Regions from separate parts of the Paenibacillus protaetiae genome, predicted to be linked through region 2. Evidence: a T-box and tRNA genes for the amino acid it is inferred to sense, from the RefSeq annotation. Region 2 holds a T-box; the other holds one or more tRNA genes.
The links. The T-box of region 2 lies ahead of leuS (leucine--tRNA ligase). A T-box ahead of a tRNA ligase gene usually reads a tRNA of that ligase, here a tRNA-Leu.

Region 1 (11,199 bases), 1.3 Mb from region 2:
TGAAGATGTTGTTAAAGGAGCATAAACAGCTTATTTATACATCCGAAAGCTTCGATCAGGCATACCGCTATGTGTGGGCGGTTACAGGATATCAGCAGTGGGCCAATCAAACGGTGTATGCCGCTCTTGAAGCAGCGGAAGCAGACGGCAGCAAGCGTTATATTCCGCTTCAGCTGCTCCATGAACTAGGCGGCTTCTACCTTTGACGGTGAACTTGCCTTCTCCACCATAACACGACGCCGTATGCCCCGACGCCAAACCATCTTGTCACCCAATGCTCGCGTTCGGCTTTCTCCTGCACTTTCGTTTGCTTGCGCTCCACGCGCGGCGTGTCCATATAGGTGACGAACCGTTGGGTCAAATATTTGATATATTCGTTTTCGCCTGCCATTATTTTCACCGCCTTTTTTCTCTGCCGGCAGAGGCGCCCGCGCTCGAGGCGCGGAATCTCTGACGGCAGCTTTTTGTTTATTTAGAGCATTCCCCGAAGCCGCTTGCCGTAAACATGTATGAGTTTGCCTCCGAAAAGCCACGCTACAACCATTGACTTCATCATGGCGGAGGAACCAAAATGCGATATCAACCAATGGCAAACGCCTTGATGGCGTTATGCCTGCTGTTTACCTTTGGCACCGCGCCAAGCAAGGCTGCAGCCGCTACTCCGGAAAGCGGAACAGCGGGCAGCAGCGAGGTGCAGGGAAGCGGACACAATAATGGAGCTGACAGCAGAGAAAGACTGCAGCTTCATTTGCCTTCTGCGGTTGTGCTTATTGACGCCGGCCATGGAGGAATTGACAGCGGAACATTAACAGGCACGATTTTAGAAAAAGACATAAACCTCGTCATTGCCAAAAAACTGTATCTGTTATTACGCAGCCAAGGTATCATTACCGTCCTGAACCGGACGGGCGATTATGCGTTAAGCGACGATAACCGCTGGCATGCCTCTTCATCGCGTCACCGTAAAGATCTGTCCCAGCGGCGTCAGCTGACGGAGGAAATTCCGACCGAGCTGCTCGTCAGCCTTCATGTGAACTGGACTAAAGACCGCTCGGAACGCGGGCCGCTGGTCTTGCACCAAAGCAGCGGCGAAAGCGCCCTGCTCGCATTTTGCATTCAGGATGCGCTGAACCGCCAGCAGCAATCCCGCACACTGCCGCGGGAGGGCAAACCTTTCTACCTGCTGCGGCGCGTTCAGCAGCCAGCCGTTATTGTGGAAATGGGTTTTCTCAGCAATGAAGCGGATCGCCATATGCTGACCGATCCGCTTCAGCAGAATCGTATTGCCGCTGCCATTGCTTCAGGCATCCGGCAATACAAATGGCTGACCCGGTGAAGCCGGCAGCATGCTGGATGCTTTGACAAAGTTAACATAATTCATCATGCCGGGGATCGACTGTTTCAGTACCCCGGCTGTTTTTTTGCCGGGAACGCCGACATGCCCGATTATAATGCAGCTGGAATGGGATTCCAGATGTTTCTTCAGCAGGCCGACTTGTTTAAAAATATGCTGCTCCGAATAAATATCATCCAGAAACAGCTCATTGGATACGAGCGGTACGCCTATCTCCCCGGCTACTTTCGGAATGACCGTTTTCCAAGTGGTGCGGCTGTCCAAAAAATACAGCCCTCTTTCCTTGCATACGGTCAGTATGATGCGCATAATCCGCTCATCGGCGGTGATTTTGGAGCCCATGTGGTTGTTCATCCCAATCGCATGCGGCACGTTATCGATCGCATTTTCCACCCGGCTGCGAATTTCGGCATCGCTCAGATCGGCTGTAATCGCACCGGGGCCAAGCCAGGATTTAAGCCCTTTGTTAGGCTCCATCGGCATATGAACAATGACATCGTGGCCAAGCCGGTAGGCCAGCTCCGCATCCTCTTTCGTCGTGGGCATAAAAGGCATAATGGCCGCCGTAATTTTGACCGGGAGCTTCAGCATTTCTTCCGTTCCGTCCATCCGGTTGCCGAAGTCATCGATTACGATCGCCACCTGCCGTTTGGCCTGCGGTTCGTTTGGTTGTGCTGCATAGGCTTGTCCGCCGCAGCCCAGCATCAACACAGCCGCCGCAGCCGCGATCAGGCGAGCCGCTTGCTTGAACCCTTCTCGCTTCTGCCCTTTATGGCGTAATGTACCCTGCTTCATATATGGCACCTTCCTCTTTCCGTATCGCGGCAAAGCCGCCTTTACAGTGTTTGTGCATCCGCCTAAAATTATGCCATTATTTTCTTGAGCGCTCGCAGCAAGTCGCAAAATGAAAGCTTGACTGCTTGTCCACCCCGGTGCTATATTAATAAATGTCAGTTTATTGTTTATGCGGTCGTGGCGGAATTGGCAGACGCGCACGGTTCAGGTCCGTGTGGGCTAACCCCCCGTGGAGGTTCGAGTCCTCTCGACCGCATCCTAAACCAAAAGAGCCGTCCTCAACGCAGGTTTTCAGCTGCTTAGAGGGCGGCTCTTTTTGGGCTTTGCGATAGAGAAGCGGCAAGCGGAAGCGCACAGGTCGTTTGTCGGAACAAAACCCGGAGCTTCCGCTATTGGCTGCTTGGTTTATTGACCGGCCGGAACGTAGCGGTAGCCCCTGCTCAGCTTGACGACACGCCGGCTTGGCTTCCGGATGACAACGGACTCCTCATCCCAAGCCACGATAATGCCGTATACATCATTGACTTCCATCTCATCACGGATAACACGGACCGTTTCGCCGCTTTGACGATAGCCGTCCAGCTCTTCCTCTGTAATCATTGCGATTCCTCCTTAGGCTTAGCCCCAATGCATATTGAAGCGGGTTATGTAAAAGAAAAACCCCTGCTTTAGCCAGGGCGGCTAAACGGGGTCTTATATAGAATGCGAGTTAACCAACATGTTCTTTGGAATCGTTGGTTTCGGTTTCGTACCATTCATCCAGCACGCGCGATGACATAACGCGTTTGTCAATGTATTCCGCCTGACGTTCGGTAAATTCGGAACGCCATTCCATATCCAATTCATTGCATAGCTTCACAATCGTAAGAAGCTCCGACCAGGCCACATAACGTTTATACCAGAAAAATTGCGGATGTTCAATCATGTACGGATACAGATCGTCAAATTCCGTATGCTTACAGTCGAGCGCGCGTTCAAAGTGAACTTTGGCGTCGGACAGTTTCGTATTCATAAAATCGTTTGACATGTTCTCCATCATTTTTTCTGCCTCCCCTCGTCACTTCTACATTATAAGCGAAAACGGCATACGGGAAAAGGAATTTCTAATTGGTACTTGTTACTCAAATGTAATTTCGCCGTTGCTCAAGGAAGAAATCCGAACGAGCGGCTCCAGCCGAACGCCTTGCTCACGCAGCGATTTCCCTCCGGATTGGAATGTTTTCTCTACCACAACGCCAAGCCCGACCAGATGCGCGCCCGAACGCTCGATAATTTTCACCAGCCCCCGCGCAGCATCTCCATTGGCAATAATGTCATCAATAAATAACAGCCGGTCATTCGGGGACAGATACTCTTTGGACACCATAATATCGGTTACGATGCCTTTCGTGAAGGAAGGCACACGCTCGCAATAAGCATCCGGATCGGCAATGAGCGTTTTTTTGCGGCGGGCGAACACCATCGGCACCTCCAGCTGCAAAGCCGTTGCGAAAGCAGCAGGGATACCGGACGATTCAATCGTAATAACTTTTGTAATCTGTTCTCCGGCAAATATGCGCGCAAACTCCTTGCCCATCTCCATCACCAGCTTTGGATCAACCTGATGGTTGATTAAAGCATCCAGACGCAATACGTCGTTTGACAATACATCGCCATGTTCGATAATTTTTTGTTTTAAAATGTCCATCGTTATCCAATTCCCTTCGACTACAAATTCCTTTTCGATAACGTACCACAATTCGTGCGATATAAGCAACCGGAATCATAGAACCCGCTTTACAGCAGCTTAACCTTTTCAAATCGCTTCAAAAAAAGAAACTTTTTCCATCTTTGGACGTTTAATGAGAAACGGCATTAACTGATGATTAAGGAGGCAGGAAGAGATGAAACGTATCGCCTTGCAGCATCTGCTCATAGGTTCTTCTGCGGTCCTGCTGCTGGCGGCAGCCGGCTGTCAGAGCAGTCCGCGCTATCTTCCTGAAAGCTCCGTTATGATAGGCGATCATGAGGTATACCCGGTGACCGACAGCCCGCAAAAATCGTATTTGGCCAATGTTCACAACGAGGAGAAGGGCGTCCATGCAACAGGTCCGGGCCAGACGCCCAAAAGCGGCGAGCAGGAACCCGTCAGCGGCGCTGCCGCTGAACAGCTTCATCCCGGTGCAAGCGACGCCTCTGCTTGGAATAAGGACAAGCCCGCCCTTATGAATATAGCCATCGGGGAATTCTTCGGCAGCTTGAAGGAGCGTTTCGGGAACCCTTCGGACAGCTACGACCTCCCGGACGGCGACAAAACGGTTACCGTTTACGAATATGAGGGATATTCTGTTGGCGTCAGCAGCGAGCAGCACGTTCAATTTATTGAAATTCATAGCAGCCTCATTCCGAGCGGCATCGGCGAACTTCAAATCGGTTCAACGCCGGAAGCCGCCATTCAAACGCTGGGCAAGCCTTCTTCCCAGACTGCTTACCGTTTAACCTACGAAGCTAAAGGCGCAAGTCTGCTGCTTGATCTGGATCCGGAAGCCGGCGCCGTCGTCTCGTTGAAACTGCTTTCCGATTAATGGCATGTTCCTGCTTCAACAACCTGTCATGCCCGTCCAACTGCTTTCATATGCTTAAATGAAAGCTTGAAGGAAGGACGGGCTCGCTATGCTGGGACGAACAGGTAAGGTGCTTCAAATTGCAGCCACCTATATTGGTACGGTGGTTGGCGCCGGTTTTGCTACGGGCCAGGAAATTATTCAGTTTTTTACCCGGTTTGGCTACTGGGGGACGGCGATGATTGCAGTCGCCACCGTGATGTTTGTTTGGCTGGGCATGAAGATGATGCTGCTCTCCAGTGAAATTAAAGCCAAATCATATGAGGATTTGAACAAAGTGCTGTTTGGCGAACGTTACGGACGATGGATCAGTCACTTTATGCTCTTTATTTTGCTTGGCGTAACTGCTGTTATGCTGGCCGGAGCCGGTACAATTTTTTATGAAAACTGGAATATATCTTACCAATCCGGGCTGCTTATTACGATGGTCGGCTGCTTCTTCCTGCTGCGTAAAGGGATGAAGGCCATATTGGCCGTTAATGCGGTTATTGTCCCGCTTATGCTGCTGTTCACCTTTCTTGTCATGACAAATACGTTTCATATGCCGGAATCGGACCGGTTCCTGACGCTGCCGACCGACCAGCCGTTCTGGTCCGCGCTTGCCGCTCCTTTCTTATACACCGCGTTTAACTTGTCCATGTCGCAGGCGGTGCTCGTCCCGCTTGGCGCAGAAGTAAACGACCGCAAGGCGATCATAATCGGCTCCTGGGTCGGAGGAGCGGGCATCGGGTTTCTGCTGCTGGCAGGCCACATTGCTTTATCGGCGCATATGCCCGGCGTCACGCAATACGAAATCCCCATGGGCGGCATTGCCAAACAGCTTGGCTACGGTGTGCAGCTTGTATATACGTTTCTTATTTTCGCCGAAATTTTCACAACGCTAATTGCAGATATATACGGCCTTGCCCTTCAGCTGCAGCAGCGGACGGGAGGCTCGCGCAGCCTGATTACATTCAGCATTCTGATGATCTGTTATTTGGCCAGCCAAATTGGCTTCGGCCCGCTTCTCTCGACGCTTTACCCTGTATTCGGCTTTATCAGCATGGGCTGGCTGTACCTAATGATCCGCAAACGAATGGCAAGACGCGTTTAACCTATAAGAGATAAATGCAGCTGCCGCACACAACTAAAAAAAAACGTCTGCAAGCGCTCCGAGTCAACAGCGGAGGCTAGCAGACGTTTTTATGCTTTATGCTTCATGTTAATCAGGTTTCCGGATCTTCCGCAGCAGAAATCTCCGCTTGGTTCAATGACAAGTAAACCTTCTTCAGCTGTGAAATGACTCTTGTAAGCGAGTAGGCTTTTTTGGCCCGGTCCCATCCGGAGCGCGCCAGTTCGTAGCGGAATGAAGGATCCACTACCATTTTCTCCATAGCATCGGCCAGCGCTTCCGGATCTTCCGGCGGCACAAGCAAGCCGTTTACGCTGTCTTCGATTTGCTCCGCAATACCGCCGACGTTGGTGCCGATCAGCGCGAGAAAACAAAGCGCCGCTTCCGCAAACACCGAACCAAATGCTTCCGCACGAGAAGGCAGCACAAACACGTCGAAAAACGGCATAAATTCCTCCGGATGAAGCATATAGCCGTAAAAAATAATATCGTCGTACAGATCGAGTTCAACCGCCATTTTTTCAAGTTCCGGACGGATCGGCCCGTCGCCGATAATATGGAGGACAAACGGATGACCTTTGCGCTTCAGCTCCGCGCAAGCTTTCAGCAAAACATCAATCCCTTTTGCGGGAACGAGCCGGCACACCGTAATAAACTGCGTAACAGCATTCTCATGCGGACTTGGCTTAAACCGCTTCTCATCAAATCCGTTAGGGATCACTTTGATTTTATCCGGCTCGTTAATATAAGGCGCGACGTAACTCCGGAACGATTCGGAGACGGTTAAAATTTTATCCATTTTCGCTTCCAGCTCGCCATATATCGCGGTTAAAAATTGATGCTCCACGCCGTGTTCTTTAATCCGGCCGTTCAGAATCAGCTCTCTTTCAAAGCTGGAATGGATGGTCATCATCACCGGCGTATCCGGATAAAGCTGCTTCATAACGAGCGCCGCGATCGGATGATGGGCATGAATGATATCGTACGATTTTTTGAGGCGCAGCTTGGTCCACCATACGTAATCCCGATACGTCTGCAAATACTTATCAATTATCGGACTGCTGCCGATAAAGGGAGTATGGTCGAACGTTTCAAATTTGACTTCTTCTTGTCCTTTGCCGCGCACTCGTTTCGGCAAGGAGAACAGTTCCATCTCCCAGCCCAGCTTGTTAAAGCGTTCTTGAATGTAAGGGACCATGGAGGACACGCCGCCCGGCTGCTCCGGGGGAAAAAACAAAGCTTGTAAAATATTCAACGTTCCTACCTCCTTGATCAGGCGAATAATCGCAGCCTATAGTGGCTGTTCAAATATAACTATGATATAGTAGAACATATGTTTCTATTATTGCAACATTATCAAATGAAGTAATGGTGGTTGCTCATGACAATTATAACATGGCTGGCAGGTCCAAATGGGCAAATTTTTTGCTCCGCTTCTGCTATCACGATTTTAGTGCTTATGCTTTTTATGTCCATCCGGCTTTACGCCAGCTATCGCAACAAAAAAAATTACAGGCTGCTTATTTTATCCATACCGGTATTCATGATCCAGCGCATTCTGGTTACGGCTGCTCCTTACAGCGGCCATGATGCGCATCCATGGCTGCAGCTGTCGGCTTCGCTGCTGCAGACCGCCGCTTTCATCAATATCAACTATGTATTGTTGAGGCTTTACGCCCAGCGGTCCGCCCGCTTGAAGGCAACGCCTTTTATTGTGATGACCGCCGCTGCGTTCCTGATTGCAGCCGCACAGCTGTTTTTCGCCCTCCGGGCGGCCGCCCGTTAAGCGAAGCAAGCGATCTTCATTTTTTGGCGCTTAATTTCTATGGGCTGATCGTAACGTTTATGATCTTGCTGGATACTAGAGGCGTAGAGCTAAACCTTAAATTTTCGGCTTCTTTAATTGTGTATTTCATTTATGAGCTTGCGAAGCTTGCAAACGATTATGTATTTCACGGCGAAGCGGACGGCTTGATCATACTGGACGGCGTGCTGCCTGTCGTTTATTTCTCGCTGCTGTTCCTGCTTCTATTCGAATGGGTGATCGAGCGGCTGCGCACGACGTATCAGTCGTCGATCACGGACGGGTTAACCGGCTTGTACAACCGCAGGCATTTTCAGTCCAAAGCAGATCAACTGCTGAAGCGATCCAAGGGCGTTGCCGTTATTTTTTGCGATATTGACAATTTCAAAAAATTAAACGACACACAAGGCCACCATAAAGCGGATGGTGTACTGAAGCAGGTATCGGAAATTATTAAAGAAGAATCAAGCGGAATCGGCACAGCCGGCCGGTACGGCGGCGAAGAGCTGCTTGCCTGCATTACACATGATCGTGTGAAGCCGGAGGCAGTAGCGGAAGCGATCCGCAAGCGGGTCGAGATGGAAACCATCGTTACAGTAAGCGTGGGCGTCGGTACGTCGAAGGATGCAAAAACCGTGCAGGAGATGGTCAAGCTCGCCGATCAGGCGATGTATCATTCGAAAACAACCGGCAAAAATAAAGTAACGTTATACAGCAAAATGCCAGGTGTCAGAACGCGTTCATCTTCCGCGTCGGTTTCCGGATAAGCAAAGAAAACAAGGCGTCCCTCGCTCAGCGGAACGCCTTGTTTTTTCGTTTTGCCATCCTGTATGCGTTGTGTTAGCCGCCAAACAAAATATCGAGTATCGTGCTGGCCCTTCCTCTTCCGTCCCCTGCCAGAATATCCGGGTTGTACACTTCTACATAGCCGCAGCTTAAGCAGGATACAAACAAATAATGGCGATGCTGAATATCCAGCCATTTGCTGATGCCGGCGCCTGTCATCGCCACTTCATTAACCGAACAAGTAGCCCCCTGCATTTGGAGCAGCGGAATTTCTGTTCAATAAGCTGTTCCAAATTTTCAGCTGGGGTGACCTCTTCAGCGTGCGCATGAACCGAATCCATATTTGCCGGTACGTCATTTTTACAAGCGGGGCAAGTCCTGTCGTTCCGAAGCTCCACTTCTTCATGACACCAAGGACAACGCATCTTAAGATGCTCCCTTCCGCATGCCGGCTGGCATGACATATTTGGTTTCATTATATTCGCAGCATCGCTGCAACTGAACGAAAGAATAGAAAGGAAACTGGTTTTGGAACAAGCCTTGCGGCGCATAGGTATGAGAGGACAATAATAAAGGAGGCCCGTAATGGTACAAGAAACAAGGACCGCAAAGCCGGTATTCGTCGCCATCCATCTCCCGCGAGTGATCGAAGGGACCCTTATCGATTATGCTGCCGGCTCTGCCTGCTTTTGGGCGATCCGGAAGGCGCTGCTGCCTTTTCCCGTCGCTTTCCTCGGCAGTATTGCAGGTCCGATGGCTATACGGCTCGCTATCCACCATATCCGCGAAAGGAACAAATCCCGCGCAGCGGCATCCAGGCGTAAGCTTATCTCCCCGCAATACCCTTAAGTCTTTGCTCCAAGCCCCCATGTCAAACCTAATCAATCTGCAAAAAAAAGAGCCTTCCCGGCTCGTTATGACCAGGAACAGCTCCTTGCATGTTTATTCATACTCGGATTTAGGCTTGCGGGGCTGTGCTTTCACCTTATTTTGAACCGCAGGCAAATGCCGCATACTCCTTCCCATCGGCCCTTTGCACATCGGGCACAATGGATCTGTGCTAATGAATTCATCTCTAATCCATGCTTTACAGTCTTGGTTTTTACATCTCCAAATTTTCGTAGGAATCAATTTTACCGGTGCGTCTTCCTTTGTTGCCACTGTTATTAACAACCCTTTCATCGCTCAAAACTAATACCGAAAAAATATATCATTTTGAGCACGGGCAAGTCAATGTCAACCAATATCCAAGGAATTTATGGATAAGTAAGGAAACAACCCGGTTAAATCGGATAATGGCAAGCGGCCAAATGGCCGGCGCCTACCGCAGCCAGCGGCGGCTCTGTCTCCCGGCACTTGTTCGTTGCCAACGGGCACCGCGTATGAAATCTGCAGCCGGATGGCGGGTTAGCCGGCGAAGGGATCTCGCCTTGAATCGCTGTATGCTGGCGTTTGCGTTTCGGATCCGGATCCGGTATCGAGGCAATAAGCGCCCGGGTATACGGGTGAGCCGGGTGAAGAAACAATTCCTCGCTAGGCGCGATTTCAACCAGTTTGCCAAGATACATAACGCCAATACGATCCGAGATATGACGCACAACTTGCAGCCCGTGAGCGATAAACAAGTAGGTCAAGCCCATCTGCTGCTGCAAATCCTGCAGCAAATTAACGATTTGAGCTTGGACCGACACATCTAAAGCCGACACCGCCTCATCCGCCAAAATAAACTTTGGATTTAATGCAATTGCCCTAGCAATGCCAATACGCTGGCGCTGCCCGCCGGAAAACTCATGCGGATGGCGAGCGGCCACGGCAGGGTCCAGCCCAACAGCCTGCAACAGCTGTTCGACACGCTGCTTTATTTCCCGTTTGCTTATGGACTCGTGCACAGCGAGCGGCTCCCCGACAATATCTCCAACCGTCCAGCGTGGATCCAGGGAACCGTACGGGTCCTGAAATATCATTTGCATATCCCGCCGCATGCCATGCAAACCTTTGCGGCCAAGCTCCGTCAACGGCTTATCTTGAAATCTCACTTCGCCTGCGGTCGCCTTCTCCAGCTGCAGCAGCACGCGGCCAAGCGTCGATTTGCCGCTCCCGGATTCGCCTACCAGGCCAAATGTTTCACCTTTGCGTATCGTAAAACTGACATCATCGACTGCATGAATATGCCCTTTGTTCCGGCCGGGAATCGACCCTTTAATCGGGTAATATTTGCGCAGCCCCTTAATATGAAACAGCTCCGTATCCGTCTGTTCCTCTCCCTGCTCACCTCCGGATACCGGCCAGTAATCCGTCTCTGCAGCAGCCGCCAAATACGGCGTACTGCCTTGCGCCGCCAGCCCGCTTACTTGAACAAGCGGCTGTTCATGTACACGCGCTGCTTCTTTACGGCTGTCCGGCGTTTCCGGCTTCCTCTGCCATCCTTCGCTTGCAATCAGTTCATTTGAATGCCAGCATGCGGCTTCTCTGCCGTTGTCTGAAACAAGAGGCGGCGCTTCCGAACCGCATTTGTCCGTCGCATAAGGGCAGCGGGGGTGAAACAAGCAGCCTTCCGGCAAAGCCGACAAGCTGGGGATGGAGCCGGGGATGGAATGAAGCCTGGAGCCGCGCTGCGTATCCAGCGTTGCCACAGAATGAAGAAGGCCGCGTGTATAAGGGTGGCGGGGCTGCTCAAACAGCTCGCCGGTCGCCCCTTGCTCCACGACACTCCCGGCATACATGACGACAACCCGGTCCGCAATTT
Region 2 (11,199 bases):
GCCAGCGCGCGAAGAACCCGCCGCATCGCCGAATCCGCGGGCGTTGCCGCGCTGCTTGCCGCGGCTGTCGCCGCCAGCGCGCGAAGAACCCGCCGTGTCGCCGAATCCGCGGGCGTTGCCGCGCTGTTTGCCGCGGCTGTCGCCGTCAGCGCGCGAAGAACCCGCCGCGTCGCCGAATCCGCGGGCGTTGCCGCGCTGTTTGCCGCGGCTGTCGCCGCCAGCGCGTGAAGAACCCGCCGCGTCGCCGAATCCGCGGGCGTTGCCGCGCTGCTTGCCGCGTCCGCCAGCGCGCGAAGTGTTCCCGCGTCCGCTGCTGCCGCGCTGCGAACGGCCGCCAGCTGTTTCTTGCGCGCGGTCTACACGCACGATGGCGCCGTCCGCTTCCAGCCGGCGGCGTTCCAGGCTCGCGTTAATGTTCCGCTCGATCAATTGCACAGTGCCGCGATCGCGAGGCGTTGCCAGTGTAATCGCTGTCCCGGATTGCCCGGCGCGGCCGGTGCGGCCGATCCGGTGAATATAGATTTCGCTGTCTTGCGGGACGTCATAGTTAAATACATGCGTAACGCCTTCTACGTCAAGTCCGCGTGCTGCAACGTCAGTCGCGATAAGCACTTGAAGTTTGGCATCGCGGAACCGTTTCATCACTTGCTCGCGTTTCGCTTGCGTCAGGTCGCCATGCAGTTCGTCCGAGGCGATGCCGTAGTCCTGCAGCGCTTCATTCAGCTTTTTGGCGCGGATTTTGGTTCTGCAAAATACGACTGCCAAATACGGCCGGTGCTGCTCGATAAGCCGGATGAGAGCGCCTTGCTTGGCCCGGTCTGTTGTTTCGAGAACAAGCTGCTTTATATTGTCCAGCGTCACATGTGCGGTTTTGATCCGAATATCGGCAGGCGATTTCATATATTCGCCGGCGAGACGTTTGATGGCATCCGGCATTGTGGCAGAGAACAGCATCGTTTGACGCGCTTTCGGCGTCTGAGACACGATTGTTTCAACCTCGGGCAAAAATCCCATATGAAGCATTTGATCCGCTTCGTCCAAAACAAGCATTTTCAGCTTGCCCAAATTGACCGTTTCGCGGCGCATATGGTCCAGCAGTCTTCCTGGAGTTGCTACTATAATATGAGGGGCGTTGTTCAGCTTGCGAATTTGCGCCTCCACATCCTGGCCGCCGTAAGCGGCAAGTACGGAAGCGCCAACAGCAGGAGCAAGTTTTTTCAGCTCTCCGGTAATTTGAATGGCAAGTTCACGCGTCGGGGTCAATATCAGTGCTTGAACCTGATCTTTTTGCGTGTTGATTTGCTGCAGGATCGGCACGATAAAAGCAACCGTTTTACCCGTCCCGGTTTGTGCCTGGGCAATGACGTCTTGCCCTTGCAGAAGGAGGGGGATTGTTTGGGTTTGGACGGGAGTCGGCTCCGTAATGCCGTTATTTCGAAGGAACTGTGCCAGTTCCGTATGAACTCCAAGCGTTGTAAATGCGCTAGACATGATTTAGATTTCCTCATTTCGTTTCATCGTATAACGACTAGTATAACATTAGCGTAACGGAAGTGCATCCTGAAGGCGGCTGTGATATGCTATTTAAACAAAAACTTAGGCGGAAAAGGATGAAATCAGCATGGACGGCACACAACGATCGGCGATTAAACCCGGAATGACGGTTGATATTGTTTTAAAACAAGACCAGCGGACAGGAAAACTGACAAGAGGGACTGTGGCGCAGCTGCTTACCAATTCGCCGAACCACCCGCATGGGATTAAAGTCAGGCTGTCCGACGGCCAGGTCGGAAGAGTTAAGCGTATCGTAGAGGGAAGTGGTGTCTAACGATGGCATTTGGCATATCCCGCGAAGAGCTGCAGAACTGGAAAAATAAAGCGTCCAGCGGGGAAATTGCTTATTTGACGCATTATTGGCTGGACCCGCGGTTTCCGGGCATTCGCACGGTAACGAAGGTAGGGTGTTCGAATATAGAAAAACTGGCCGATTGGTGCAGGCGAAACGGCTTGAACCCTAAATATATTCATGTTAGAGAGCTTTATCCGCATTTTGATCTGATTGGCCCCAAACAAAAACAAATTTTGCTTCAAGAGCAGCTGCAGTCACATATCGAGCGGTTTAAGCTGTAGCTTATAAAGGGAGAGCGCAGGTATAAGGGCTTTCGTCCAGTCCTAATAAAAAAGCTTCTAAACGCCACACAAGTGGTATTTAGAAGCTTTTTGTGCATGGTTTAGGAGCGCCTTAAAATTCCAGCTTCATAAGCGAAACCGACAAATCGTACAGCATCTGATAAGCGTCTCCGTTTGTCAGATGCGCCGGATCGGTAATGGAGTCGATAGTCTCCTGCTTGAGCCAGCCTTTTTTCAGCAAATAATCAACGGAATGCTGTTCATCCTGCTCATTGCCAATCATCGCCGTCAGCATCGAAGCCGCCATCGTCAGCGTCAGCGGTTTCTGGATCGGGTCTTGAATAGAATCAACTGCTGTATAAGGGTCGCCTGCAAGCTTGTCGGCATGGAACTTCCTTACCTGCCTCAGCTGGTTCAAATAACGCTGAATGTTGGTAGGCTCGTCTAGTTTCCAGCTGTCGTTCTTGTATCCTCCGGATGTTAAATACATGCTGGCAGCGGCGACAAGACCGTTGAAATCTTTATGTTTCTCGTAGTCTTGTGCTTCAATTTTGTTCATCGTTAAATCCATGCCTTGCTTCACCAGCGTTTTTTTCAGCTGATCGATCAGCGGCTCGGATTTGGACAGTTCACGCAGCGTAATGCCGTTGTCTTTCGCGATTTTTACGGCTGCGCCTGCCGCTTGCCCTGTAGCCATGCCAAGCGGAATAACCCGGGCGCTGCCATGCGGAATGGTATCGAAGCTGGCGGATCTGCCGACTACAAGCAGCCCGTCGATATCTTTGGGTACAAGCGTCCGGAACGGCACGCCGTATTGCTTCGGCTTCATCAGTACTGTGCCGGAGCCGCCTGATGAGATGCTTTGAATGTCGATTGGATAAGAACCGTAAGCAATTGCATCCCAGAAGTCTTTGTTTTCCATCAAATCTTTAAGCTTCAAGCGGTATTCGCCGATTAAATGCCGGGATTCCCGGATATACAGCTCGTTAGCCGTTCCGGCATATTCCAGGTTTTTAAACCCGTCGAAATGGCTTTTTAAATAATTAGCGATAAGAGGGGCTTCCTTCTGTCCGATTTCAACCCCTTGAGCAACCGACTGCGGATCAAGGGGGTCAATGTTAAACAGCTGCATCGCATTGATCAGAATCGAGCCATCGTTTTGGCGGCCGATATTAAGACCTCTTAATTTCACTTTTTTAGGGTCGGAAGACGGGTAGTTTTTAGCTTCGTCATAACCCCAGATGCTCATTTTATCCGATCCGGCGTCTTTGTAATGAGCCAGCTCGTTCCAAATTTCCGGCGTAACGCCTTTCATCCGGAATACAAGCGTAGCAACCATCAGGTCGCTTTTGCTGCCGATATCTTCGCGTCCTATCGTAAAAGAGGCTCCTGCGGCAGCGGCAATATCGGCATCCTGCGTAGCGTCGATAACCGTATTCGCATAAATATCTTTTGCCGCGCCGGATTCATCCACGATATGCATGCCGATGACCGTTTTGCCGGAAGCCCCTTTTTGTTCGATGATGGGTGTCATCTTCTGAACTTTCATTTGAAGATCAATGTTTGGCTCTTCTTTTACCATCCGGTAAAACACATTGGCCGCCGTATTGATATCAAACGAAGAGCCTTCCACCTGTTTAAACCATTCCAGGAATATGCCGTTGTTCAGAAAACTTTGTTTGCCAAGCTCTTTATTGATGAAGGATTGCGATGGAGAGTAATTTAAGTCCAGCGTGTTCAGCTCGCCGATTGTCATGAGCCCGCCAAGCTTGTCGCGGTTATGCCCGTCGATGAGCAACACCTTAAGCCCGTTTCTGGCTGCTGATATGGCTGCTGTAATTCCTTCCGGATCCGTACCGGCGACAATGACATCATAATCGTTCTGAATGGATAACTCAGATAATACCGGAAGCAGCGGCTGGGTAACCATTGCGGCTTCGTGTTTGTCTTGCTTTAAATACCATATCAACGTCAACGCCCCAACGAGCATGACGGCCACTGCCAGTGCACTGACTGACCATGTGAGAAGCGGCCTGTTTCTCAAATTAATGATTCCTCCCCATAAAACATACATCCTTAAGCTCCGGCTTATGTACTATTGACGCGCCTAAAGACTAAAATGTTCTAGCATTCTGCGAGTTCCTTAATTTGGAATATATGTCCTCTGTTTAACAGCCATTTTGCTAGAACTTCTTCATTATACTAGCAGAATCGCCTGTTGGCGAGATTTTTCATAAAATGGGAAAATAATAGCGTCGAGAAATGGCGTTTCTTCCCGGTTTCGGGCGAAAAAACAGGAAAAACAGCGGCTTTTATCGCAAAATCAGACATGCTCAAAATGCCCGGAGCGATGATGCGGGCACAAACTCGCTTCATCGCTCCGGGCAAGCCATTCAATTGGAATTGCCTGTATTAAATAAGCAGCGTAAGCCATTCTTCTTCGGTAACCGGCCCAAAATAATAAGACAGGTCAACCGAAGACAACAAGTTTCGCAGCTCGTTGGCGTCGTACCGGAGACCTACAAGCTTGTCCGCAAACTCCGCGCTTTCGCCCCGCCCGAAGAAATCGCCGTAAATGGCAGCCTCCACGATTTTTCCTTCCTCAACCTGCAGTCGCACATCAAAGGTGCCGGCGCCTTCAATCCGTTTGGTTTGGCGGACATTGAAGGCAGGCGAACGGCCGTAGTTCCAATCCCAGTTCCGGTAGCGCTCGTCCGCAAGCTTCCGCACATTCGCCCAATCCTGCTCGCTTAGCTCATAGGTTGGAATCGGAGTCTGATTTTCAAAAATGGTATCCAGCAAATATTGCCTGAACTGCTCGATGGTCATCGGCTCTTTTAGAAACTCTGCAATATTGGCAACGCGGCTGCGAATCGATTTGGTTGCTTTCGAGATATATTTTTCTTTATTAACTTTGAGTGCGGAGACAACATTATCAATTTCCGAATCGAACAAGAGTGTGCCGTGGCTGAACATTTTGCCCCGGGTTGAAAATTGCGCATTGCCGGAAATTTTACGCTCGCCGACCTGGAGATCGTTCCGTCCGGACAGCTCCGCATCAACCCCCAGCTTCCGAAGCGCCGCAGCCACCGGCTCGGTAAACTTCTGGAAGTTATGAAACGACTTGCCGTCGTCTTTCATAATGAAACTAAAGTTAAGATTGCCGAGATCATGGTATACGGCGCCGCCGCCGGACAACCTGCGTACGACATGAATACCGTTCTCTTCTACATACTCCGCGTTAATTTCTTCGACCGTATTCTGGTTTTTGCCGATAATGATCGACGGTTCATTAATATAAAACAGCAGATAGTCGTCATCATCAGGCAGCGAGCGCAATATGTACTCTTCCAGCGCCAGATTTAAAGTCGGATCCGTTATATGGTTATTGTCGATAAATCGCATAGGCCATTTCTCCTTTACTAAACGAATGATCCTATTATACCGCCAAAAGAACGATTTTTCATATCCGGGGCGCTTAATCCGGCGTGTGGGCTTCTTTCTTCGGGGCAGCTGCCGCAGGAAGCCTTATGGCTGCCGCTGTTCCTTCTCCTTTCGTGCTGTTGAATCGCAGTGTGCCGTTCATGGCTTCGATGATGCGGAAGGTGACCATAAGGCCAAGTCCGGTTCCCTTTGATTTGCTCGAAAAATACGGCTCGCCCAGCTTGTTCATCGCTTCCTGGTCGATCCCTTCACCGTTGTCCAGCACGTGGATCACAATTTCTTTGCGCTCGGCCGCTGCATGAATTCTAATCCATCCCTCGCCTTCGGTCGTTGCTTCGAGACTGTTTTTTATCATATTGATTACCGCTTGCTTGAACTTGTCCGCATTGCCTACCGTATACAATTCAGGCTCTGCCACCAGCTCCAGTGTTGCGCTTTGCATAACGGAAAGCGGCTTCAGCATGTCGTAAATGGTGTACAGCTCTTCGGTGATGTTAAAGGTGGCCACATCGTCCATCTGCGGTTTGGCAAACGTAAGAAACTGCGTAATAATGCCGGAAGCGCGGTCCAGCTCTTCAATCGCCAGAGTCAGATACTGGCGGTCTTTTTCGACCGCTTTTTCGCCGAGCAGCTGCAGGAAACCGCGTGTAACCTGCAGCGGATTGCGTACCTCATGCGCAATGGAAGCGGCCAGCTGGCTGATCAGCTCCATTTTCTCCGACCGCTGAATTTCCCGGTTAAACATTTCCAGCTCCTGGGAGTATTGAACAAGCTGATCATGATTGGCGGAAAATTGCCGTCCCATCACAGCGATAAGCGACAGCAAAAAGAGGAGCAGCCCCCACTTCCAGTAGATCAAATGATAGGTTTCATCCTGAAAGTACCGGATGATTTCCAGCATTGTTACAACAGTAAACACTGAATGGCCTACCAGAAGAATAATGGCATCCTGATTGCCTTTACTGGCATAACCGATGGAATGAATCATGAGAATGATGAACAAGATTGAACCCATTATCGTAACCGGCAAAACCTCAAGCAGGCTCAGGCTGATTGAAGGCACGACCGTCTTGCCGAGCACCCATAGCAGTACCAGTATGGCTGTAGCGGGCATCAGCAGCTGCCTAAACTTCTTGGTCATGCCGTATATGCCGGGTCCAAGCACTTGTTCAAAAAAAACGGCCAGTGCCGGCGCAATGAGAAAGAGCGCAATATCGAAGCCTGCAAGGAGCGGTTTGCCGTAAGCGCCGTAATGATGGTAAAAGGCGGGCGAATAAGACACGATGATGACGCCAAGACAAAAAAAGATAAAGCATAACGACATCCACATCGACCGCTGCTCGCGTTTCAAGAAAAACAGGCATGTAACCATCGCTAGCGCGATAAACAAGAAGGAACCGCCGTAAAAAAGCTCAATCAAGCCGAATCTTTCGTATTGAGGCAGCATGTGATAATAATCGCCGACTACCATTTCAGGTTCCAGCGACTGTCTCTCTTCCGACAGCCTCAATAAAATAATGAGGCTGCTCCCATTATCGATTCCTGTTAACGGCAGCAGCGCGTAATTGACATCGTAACCGTAAGATCTTTCTATTTGATAGATCGGATTGTTTTGATGCTCGATAGACACGCTGACCGCAGTGCCGTATACGCGTTTCAGCCATATTCCCGGCGTTGCGTATGGAAGAGGGGGAATTTGAACACGCAATAACAAGGCAGTTGCTTGATTGGCCCGTTTGGTCATCGGGCTGTTTGGATCCGCTTTTTCCCATTTGTTTGGATCAGCATCATCCGCCCATGCCGCCGAGAACGGCCGGCCGCTTTCGTTAAGCCATTGATAGTCCCACTTGGTAATGATCGAAACATTTTGCTTCGACTCGTTATTTAAGGAAACTTGTTGTATCTGAAACATGGTGCCGATTATAAAAATAAGAGCACCAATCATCAGATAATGAGCCGATTTCATCTCAGTCCACTCCAATTTAATTTGTATCATTTTCCAACTTTTTTAATTCGACAACTTTCGAGTTTTCCCTTTTTCCAGAAAATAATATTTTTAGAAAAAAAGGACTGGAAACAAATATGCTCATAAGCTGGTCCGGCGGGTTCTTGTTGAAATCAGCCGTATCTTGACATCCATTCCATGCATCATTATAATCTAAAATAACCATCTTTTATCATATTGAAGGTATTGAAGAGGAGCAGTAATATCGCGGGGCAAGGCTTAGAGAGCCGGCGTTTGGTGCAAGCCGGACCTGCAGCGATACGAACTCGCCTTGGAGCTTTGCGTGCGAGCGCAACGTCTGGCCTGCGTTAAAGGCGACAAGTGAGCGTGAGGCAAAGCATGCCTGCCGCTAACTAGGGTGGTACCGCGTGAGAATAATCTCTCGTCCCTAGCGACAATTCGCTGGGGCGGGAGTTTTTTTTGTAAATGCCGGCAGCTCGTTATTGGAGAATGAGAAGGGAGTCAACTGAAATGGCGCAACAAACGCAAAATAACGGCTACAATCCGCTTGTATTGGAGCCGAAGTGGCAGAAAAAATGGGAAGAAGGCAAGACGTTTCAAACGAAAGAGGATGCGGGCAAACCTAAGTTTTACGCGCTCGATATGTTCCCGTATCCATCCGGAGCCGGCCTGCATGTGGGTCACCCGGAAGGCTATACGGCAACGGATATCGTATCCCGTTTCAAACGGATGAAAGGCTTTAACGTGCTTCACCCGATGGGCTGGGACGCATTTGGCCTGCCGGCCGAGCAGCATGCATTGGATACCGGCAAACATCCGCGTGATATTACATTTAAAAATATCGACAACTTCCGCCGTCAAATCAAATCGCTTGGTTTCTCCTACGACTGGGACCGCGAATTCAGCACGACGGATCCGGATTATTACAAATGGACGCAGTGGATTTTTATCCAGCTGTATAAAAAAGGGCTTGCTTATGTAGCGGAAGTGCCGGTGAACTGGTGCGAGGCGCTGGGCACTGTACTGTCCAACGAAGAAGTTATCGACGGCAAAAGCGAACGCGGCGGCCATCCGGTCATCCGTAAGCCGATGCGCCAATGGATGCTGAAGATTACCGCTTACGCCGACCGCCTGCTGGACGATCTGGAAGAGCTGGACTGGTCGGAAAGCATTAAAGATATGCAGCGCAACTGGATCGGCAAGTCGAAAGGCGCAGAAGTTACATTCCGCATCGACGGGCATGACGAATCGCTGGTTGTCTTTACGACCCGACCGGATACGCTGTTTGGCGCAACTTATTGCGTGCTGGCTCCCGAGCATGAGCTGGTGGATGCCATTACGACCGAAGCGCAGCGCTCCGCGGTGGCCGATTACAAAGATGCGGCAGCGCGCAAAAGCGATCTGGAGCGCACCGATCTGGCGAAAGATAAAACCGGCGTGTTCACCGGTGCATATGCCATCAATCCAGTGAACGGCGCGAAGCTTCCGATCTGGATTGCCGATTATGTGCTGGCAGGCTACGGCACAGGCGCGATTATGGCCGTACCGGGCCATGATACACGCGACTGGGAATTTGCGAAGCAGTTCGATCTGCCGATTATCGAGGTTGTCCAAGGCGGAGACGTTGAGAAAGAAGCGTATACAGGCGAAGGCCCGCATGTCAATTCGGAGTTTCTGAACGGGCTTGGCATGGAAGAAGCGATCAAAGCGATGATCGAGCATCTGGAAGCAAAAGGCTACGGCCAAGGCAAAGTGACCTACCGCCTTCGCGACTGGCTGTTCAGCCGCCAGCGTTATTGGGGCGAGCCGATTCCGGTCATCCATCTCGAAGACGGCACGATGAAGACGATTCCGGAGGACCAGCTGCCGCTGCTTCTGCCGGATGTAGACGCCATCCGCCCTTCCGGCACAGGAGAATCGCCGCTGGCGAACGTTACCGAATGGGTAAACACGGTTGATCCCGAGACCGGCATGAAAGCCCGCCGCGAAACAAATACGATGCCGCAATGGGCAGGCAGCTGCTGGTATTACTTGCGGTTCATCGATCCGAAAAACAACGACGAATTGTGCTCAAAGGAAAAGCAGCGCGAATGGCTGCCGGTTGACCTGTACATCGGCGGAGCGGAGCATGCGGTGCTTCACCTGCTGTATGCCCGTTTCTGGCATAAGGTGCTGTACGATCTTGGCATTGTGGAAACCAAGGAACCATTCCAGAAGCTTGTCAACCAAGGGATGATTTTGGGCACAAACAATGAGAAAATGTCCAAATCCCGCGGCAACGTCATTAACCCGGACGATATCGTAGGCGAATTTGGCGCCGATACGCTCCGTATGTACGAAATGTTTATGGGTCCGCTGGAAGCGACGAAACCTTGGAATACAAACGGCGTGGAAGGCATTTACCGTTTCCTGTCCCGCGTATGGCGCTTGTTTGTGAACGAAGACGGCCAGCTGAGCGGCAAAATGACGGACGGCGAAACGACGGACGCGTTCAAACGGACCTGGCACCGCACAATCAAGAAAGTAACGGAAGATTACGAGAATCTGCGTTTCAATACGGTAATCAGCCAGCTGATGATTTTTGTCAACGAAGCTTACAAAACCGACGTGCTGCCTCGTAAAGCGATGGAAAACTTCGTTCAGCTGCTTTCGCCGATCGCTCCGCATATTGCGGAAGAGCTTTGGGAGAAGCTGGGCCATAGCGAATCCATTACGTACGAGCCGTTCCCGGTTTATGATGAAGCTTGGACCGTTGACCAAGAGGTCGAGATTGTCGTTCAAGTTAACGGCAAAATTGTGGAACGCGCATCCATTGCTGCAGATATGGAACAAGCCGCGATGGAGCAGCTTGCCAAAGAGCTGGATAAAGTAAAAGAAGCCATTGCAGGCAAAACGATCCGCAAAGTCATTGCAGTTAAAGGAAAGCTCGTCAACATCGTAGCGAACTAAGCAAAAGCAACATAGAAGAGGTGAGCGGCCTGACTCAAGGACCGTTCACCTCTTTTTCATTAAACAGATCTTCGACTTTTTCGACGTCTTCGCGGAATTTATCATGTGTCGTATGCACCAGCCTGGTAAATACGCCCGGCAGCTCCTGCCGTAATATGTCCAGCGCTTGCGCGGTAATGCCGCCAGGCACGGAGACCCGGTCCTGCACTTGCGCCGGCGTCATTCCGCCTTCGGTAAGCAGCAGTCCGGTCCCGAGCAGCATTTCGCTGGCGATCCGGGTCGCTTCTTCCCGTTCGATGCCGGTTTGTTCAACGGCAGCTTCGATGAACTGCTCCAGCAAATGGGCAAAAAACGCCGGTCCGCAGCTGGAAATATCGGACACAATGCGAGTGTAAGCTTCTTCAATCCGCAGCGGCGCGCTAATCCGGCCAAGCAGCTGCTCCAGCGTATCGCGGTCCTGGTCGGTTACCCTTGTTCCGTATATGCAAAGCGTTGCGCCGCTCCATACATAATTGGTAATGCTTGGAATTACTTTTGCGATTTTGCAGGGCAGCTTCTGCTCCAAATGCTCGATAAGAACAGGGCTGGTAATGGAGATTAACAGCTGTTCCGGTTGAACGGAAGAAGCAATTTCAGCAACGACTTTATGAAATTCAAGCGGCTTGACGCACAGGAATACGATCTCGCAGCCTTTTGCCGCTTCCGTATTG

Region 1: it encodes a tRNA-Leu, which carries the amino acid that the T-box ahead of leuS (leucine--tRNA ligase) is inferred to sense. The anticodon was not compared.

What each region holds. Positions count from the first base shown of each region.
Region 1 covers NZ_CP035492.1:460,909-472,107, reverse strand. The annotation lists gene ET464_RS02005 (hypothetical protein) at 1-206, shown strand, start outside; gene ET464_RS02000 (YqzE family protein) at 197-391, opposite strand; gene ET464_RS01995 (N-acetylmuramoyl-L-alanine amidase family protein) at 572-1,336, shown strand; gene ET464_RS01990 (divergent polysaccharide deacetylase family protein) at 1,301-2,059, opposite strand; tRNA gene ET464_RS01985 (tRNA-Leu) at 2,321-2,405, shown strand; gene ET464_RS01980 (hypothetical protein) at 2,555-2,749, opposite strand; gene ET464_RS01975 (hypothetical protein) at 2,859-3,185, opposite strand; gene ET464_RS01970 (xanthine phosphoribosyltransferase) at 3,267-3,836, opposite strand; gene ET464_RS01965 (hypothetical protein) at 4,033-4,713, shown strand; gene ET464_RS01960 (YkvI family membrane protein) at 4,802-5,845, shown strand; gene ET464_RS01955 (glycosyltransferase family 4 protein) at 5,958-7,118, opposite strand; gene ET464_RS20155 (hypothetical protein) at 7,245-7,649, shown strand; gene ET464_RS20150 (GGDEF domain-containing protein) at 7,673-8,434, shown strand; gene ET464_RS19960 (zinc ribbon domain-containing protein) at 8,508-8,708, opposite strand; gene ET464_RS01940 (hypothetical protein) at 9,039-9,302, shown strand; gene ET464_RS01935 (cold-inducible protein YdjO-related protein) at 9,396-9,635, opposite strand; gene ET464_RS20515 (ABC transporter ATP-binding protein) at 9,737-11,199, opposite strand, start outside.
Region 2 covers NZ_CP035492.1:1,779,370-1,790,568, reverse strand. The annotation lists gene ET464_RS08155 (DEAD/DEAH box helicase) at 1-1,491, opposite strand, end outside; gene ET464_RS08150 (YwbE family protein) at 1,622-1,828, shown strand; gene ET464_RS08145 (hypothetical protein) at 1,831-2,130, shown strand; gene ET464_RS08140 (FAD-dependent oxidoreductase) at 2,243-4,174, opposite strand; gene ET464_RS08135 (hypothetical protein) at 4,349-4,546, shown strand; gene lplA (lipoate--protein ligase) at 4,543-5,535, opposite strand; gene ET464_RS08125 (sensor histidine kinase) at 5,609-7,540, opposite strand; T-box leader at 7,757-7,972, shown strand; gene leuS (leucine--tRNA ligase) at 8,051-10,489, shown strand; gene comER (late competence protein ComER) at 10,524-11,199, opposite strand, start outside.